DNA from 2 places in the Holdemania filiformis genome. Region 2 is predicted to be linked to the other one. Evidence: predicted binding sites of a transcription regulator. Region 2 holds the regulator's gene; the other holds the start of a gene.

Region 1 (2,470 bases), on a different contig from region 2:
TGGTTTCCGGTGTTTTATTGATCAGCGAATAATCCAGCTCGACCACCTCGCAGGTACCGCGCCGGTTGAATTCTTTCAGTACGTCCAGATGATCGGTCGAGATGCCGTAATGCCGCACCAGCCCGCGCCGTTTCAGCTCCTCGAAACCATCCAGCCATGGATCCACCTCTTCCGGCTTTAAATCATTGAGATGGCACAGCGCGACGTCGAGATAGTTCGTCTGAAGACGGAATAAGGAAGCATGGCAGGCTTCGATCACGATATCGGCGCAGGTAAACTGCATTTCGCCGCCGAAACGTTTGGCCCAGTTGCCAAATTTTGAGATCAGCACGACGTTTTCGCGGATTCCGTTCAGCGCCCGGCCGAGCCGTTCTTCCGAGCATCCTCCGGGAATGCCGTAAGCGTCGGCGGTATCGAAGACAGTAATGCCGCTATGATAAGCGGCGAGGATCGTATCTAAAACTTGTTGATCGTCCAGTTCGCCCCATTGATTGCCAATGTTCCAGGTTCCCATGCCTACCGCGGAAACCTCCATGCCGGTTTTTCCAAATTTTCTTTTCAGCATTGTTATCCTCCTGTTTTTTCCTATTATATCATATCCCACGCCGTCCTCGACCGGCCGCTATTGAAATTAATCCGGGCTCCTTCCCCCAATTCAGGAGAGCGCCCAGCGAGGGTTGACGTTGTGATTTTCAAACACTTCCATGACAAGATAGAAGCAGAGGTTGGATCAGGCTGTCAAAATCACCGAGGATTCGCTCCTGTTCACCGTTAGAATAAAGCAGCCGGGAAAAAAATCAGAATTTCTTGCAGAAAGTCGCGAAGAAGTGTTGACAAAGAAGCTTGGCAGACTATAATAATAAGTGCTAGCACTGATGAGATAAGAGTGCTAAAACGAGCGATAAGGAGGAATTACGATGATTAGACCATGTAATGATTTTGTGCTCTTAGAGAAAGAAAAGGCAGAAGAAAAAACCGCCAGCGGAATTATCCTGACGGACAAAAACACTGAGAAACCAACCGTAGGCAAGGTTCTGGCAGTCAATAACGGCCATGAAGTCGACGGCAAGCATGTTGAATGCTGCGTCAAAGTCAACGACCGCGTTATTTATGAAAAGTACGGCGGAACCGAAGTCAAGATCGACGGACAGGAATATTTGTTAGTTCCGGAATCCAAGATCATGGCGGTTATTGAATAACAACAAACATTAAAAGGAGGAATGAGAATATGGCAAAGGAAGTCCGTTTTTCTAAAGATGCCCGCGTGGCGATGATGAAGGGCGTCGATACACTGGCCGATGCGGTCAAGATCACGCTGGGTCCGAAAGGCCGCAACGTCGTTCTGGAAAGAAGCTATGGTTCACCGTTAATCACGAACGACGGCGTAACGATCGCGAAGGAAATTGACTGCGAAGATAAGATTGAAAACATGGGCGCGAAGCTGGTGCTGGAAGTTGCTTCCAAGACCAACGACACCGCCGGCGACGGCACAACGACCGCGACGCTGCTGGCGCAGTCGATGATTCACAAAGGCATGAGCAGCGTGGAAAAGGGAACCAACCCGGTTCTGATGAGAAGCGGTATGGAAAAAGCGGCGAAGTTCATTGCGGACAAGCTGCTGGAACAGACGCATAAGGTAGAAACGAACCAGGATATCGCTCAGGTTGCCGCGATTTCTTCCGGTTCTCAGGAAGTCGGCGAAATCATTGCACAGGCGATGGAAAAGGTCGGCCGTGAGGGTGTTATCACCGTTGACGAATCAAACGGTTTTGAAACGGAACTGGAAACCGTTGAAGGCTTACAGTACGACAAGGGCTTCATCAGCCCGTACATGGTATCCAACCGTGAAAAGAACGAAGCAGTGCTGGATAACCCGTATATCTTAGTTACCGATCAGAAGATCAACACGATCCAGGAAGTCCTGCCGCTGTTGGAAAAGATCGTCCAGACCAACAAGCCGCTGCTGATCATCGCTGACGATATCGATCAGGAAGTCGTTGCAACGCTGGTTCTGAACAAACTGCGCGGCACGTTCAACGTTGTCTGCACGAAAGCGCCAAGCTTCGGCGACAACCAGAAGGCAATGCTGGAAGATATCGCGATCGTGACCGGCGCGAAGTATTTTGCCAAGGATCTGGCGATGGAGCTGAAAGATGGCGAGATCGAAGACCTCGGTCATGCGAACCGTGTTGTCGTCAAGAAGGATGACACGACAATTGTCGGCGGTACCGGCGATAAGGAAAAACTGAACGAACGGATCGCGGAACTGAAGCTGCAGATTGAAAACACGACTCAGGAATACGATAAGAAGCGTCTGAACGAACGGCTGGCGAAGCTGACGACGGGCGTGGCGATCGTCAAGGTCGGCGCAGCGACAGAAAGCGAAATGAAGGAAAAGAAACTGCGGATTGAAGACGCTTTGAACGCGACAAAAGCGGCAGTCGTTGAAGGCATCGTCATCGGCGGCGGC
Region 2 (2,470 bases):
GCAGCAGCATCACGGCGAAGAATTCTGCCAGCCAGATCATCAAGCCATATTGAAAGGATTGCAGCAGAACTGAACCGCAGGTGATCAAGATGAACGACGGTGTGCTGACCGTGACGCAGCAGGCCAGCCGCCGGCCCTCCGCTTGCGAAAGCCGGCCCTCCCGCACATAATCGTCGATCAGGATCTGTCCGGCAGGCGAACCGAGAAAGAAGGAAGCGAAGACTAAGGAAAAAGCATCCGGCGAGATGCGGAACAGGCGTTCGGTAAATCCGAACAGCCGCCGCGAGAGCACCGCCAACAGCCCCTGACCGTCGAGAATGCGGATTACGACCATCGCCGCAAATAACGAGGGCACTAATTTTTCAAACCAGATCGCTAACGCCTGGCAGGATGCCTCGTAGGTTACCGATCCATAATAAAGCAGCGCGGCCAGCAGCGTGAAAAAAATGATTGTCATTCCTTTTTTCATAGGCAAAAAGCCTCCTGGTAAAGTGTATGAACCGCGGCTTGTAAAACGAACTGCGAAAAGCTTGAAAACTTGAAAAAAATTAGCACTTTTAACTTGACAGTGCTAACAAGCTGGATTATACTGTTAGCAGACATCGGGAAAGAGTGCTAAAGGAGGCGGGATGATGCTGACACCAAGGCGGATTGAAATCTTCAAGGCCATTGTCGACGAGTTCGTTCAGACAGCCGAGCCGGTCGGTTCCAAGACTCTGATGGAAAAGTATCAGCTTCCTTACTCCAGCGCAACGATCCGCAACGACATGATGGTCCTGGAAGAAATGGGACTCCTGGAAAAAACACATACCTCCAGCGGCCGCGTGCCTTCCACAAAAGGCTACAAGTTCTATTGCGAACATCTGATGGAACACAGGGTCGACAACCAGCTGGAAGTGGCGGTCCGCCAGCAGCTGGCCAGCAAGCCGCTGAATTTGGACGATGCCATCCGCGAGAGCTGCAACATCCTTTCGCAGATGACGAACCTGACTTCCGGCGTGCTGGGACCGGATGCGAGCCGGCAGCGGCTGGAACATGTCAAGCTGTTCCCGATCAGCAACCGAAGTGCTGTGGCAGTCTTTATTACCGATCTGGGGCATACGGAAAACCGGACGTTCCAGTTCGACGACGACCTGTCAGTAGAGGATATCCAAACCTGCTGCCAGATTCTGAACGACCGATTGAAGGGCACCTTGATCAAAGACGTCGTGGACAAAATGGATTCGATCAAACCGATCCTGGCAGCGCATGTCAAGCGGCATGAAATGTTGTTTCAGGCGTTTGTCAACGCGTTTGTCAAGTTCGCGAGCGAGAACGTGTATTTCAGCGGCCAGAACAACATGCTGTACCAGCCGGAATTTGCCGACATTGAAAAGCTGAAGGAATTGATGGCGATGATGGAGAACCCGAGCCTGTGGCGTCAGATCGGCACCACGGCCAACCCGGAGCTGGCGTTGAAGATGAACGAAAACGCGCAGCTGGTGTGGGTCAACGACATGGCCGTCGTCACCAGCAAGTTCAAGCTTGGCTCCGACGAGGAAGGTCAGCTGATGGTTTTCGGACCATCCCGGATGGATTACGACCGGATTGTTTCACTGCTGGAACTGGTCAGTCAGTCGATCGAGAGTTTATACGGAAAAGGAGGCAGCCATGAATAACCAGGAAGAAATGAAAAAAGACGAGCTGAACGCCGCGCCGGAAACGGCGGAGGCAGCGGGCGAAACCGAAGAAAAAACGGTAAGTCCGCAGGAAAAAACGGCGGAGCCGGCCGCGGAAGAAGCGCCGGAGCAGCCGGAAGAAAAAAAGGAAGACAAGAAAGACGAGAAGAAGAAAGGCTTCTTCTCCAAGAAGAATGAAATTGAAGAACTGAAGACACGGATCAGCGAGCTGGAAGGGGAAAACGTTAAATTGAAGAACGAATACCTGAAAGCCTATGCGGATACGGAGAATACCCGGCGGCGTCTTCAGCAGGAAGCTGAGCAAACCCGGAAATACCGGATTCAAAGTTTCGCGCTCGACATCCTGCCGGTTCTGGACAATCTGGAACGGGCGCTGGCGATCGAGCCGACACCGGAAACCGAAAGCTACCGCAAAGGCGTCGAAATGATTTATCAGCAGCTCATTCACGCGCTGACCAAAGAGGGCGTGAGCGAGATTGAAGCGCAGGGCAAGGAATTTGATCCGAATTTCCATCAGGCTCTGATGATGGAAGCGGTCGAGGGCGTTGAGCCCAACCACGTCACCGAGGTACTGCAGAAGGGCTACATGTTAAAAGATCGAATTCTGCGCGCCGCGATGGTCAAGGTCAGCGAATAAGCAAACAAGTGAAAACGTGTAAATAAATAAGGAGGATTTCAATTATGGGAAAAATTATCGGTATTGACTTAGGTACAACCAACAGCTGCGTCGCCGTCATGGAAGGCAACGAAGCAAAAGTAATCACCAACCCGGAAGGCAACCGCACCACACC

What was found. The regulator HrcA, encoded in region 2, represses chaperone genes, less so after heat shock. The targets are predictions, from matches to a motif close to TTTTAGCACTNNNNNNNNNNNAGTGCTAAAA.
Region 1: a site for HrcA is predicted at 865-895, ahead of DWY25_RS04055 (co-chaperone GroES). Genes of this name have one in related genera too.

What each region holds. Positions count from the first base shown of each region.
Region 1 is NZ_QRUP01000003.1:169,729-172,198, reverse strand. Features, by position in the region: gene DWY25_RS04060 (aldo/keto reductase) at 1-565, opposite strand, end outside; gene DWY25_RS04055 (co-chaperone GroES) at 918-1,199, shown strand; gene groL (chaperonin GroEL) at 1,229-2,470, shown strand, end outside.
Region 2 is NZ_QRUP01000002.1:240,974-243,443, forward strand. Features, by position in the region: gene DWY25_RS03180 (hypothetical protein) at 1-469, opposite strand, end outside; gene hrcA (heat-inducible transcriptional repressor HrcA) at 633-1,658, shown strand; gene grpE (nucleotide exchange factor GrpE) at 1,651-2,316, shown strand; gene dnaK (molecular chaperone DnaK) at 2,361-2,470, shown strand, end outside.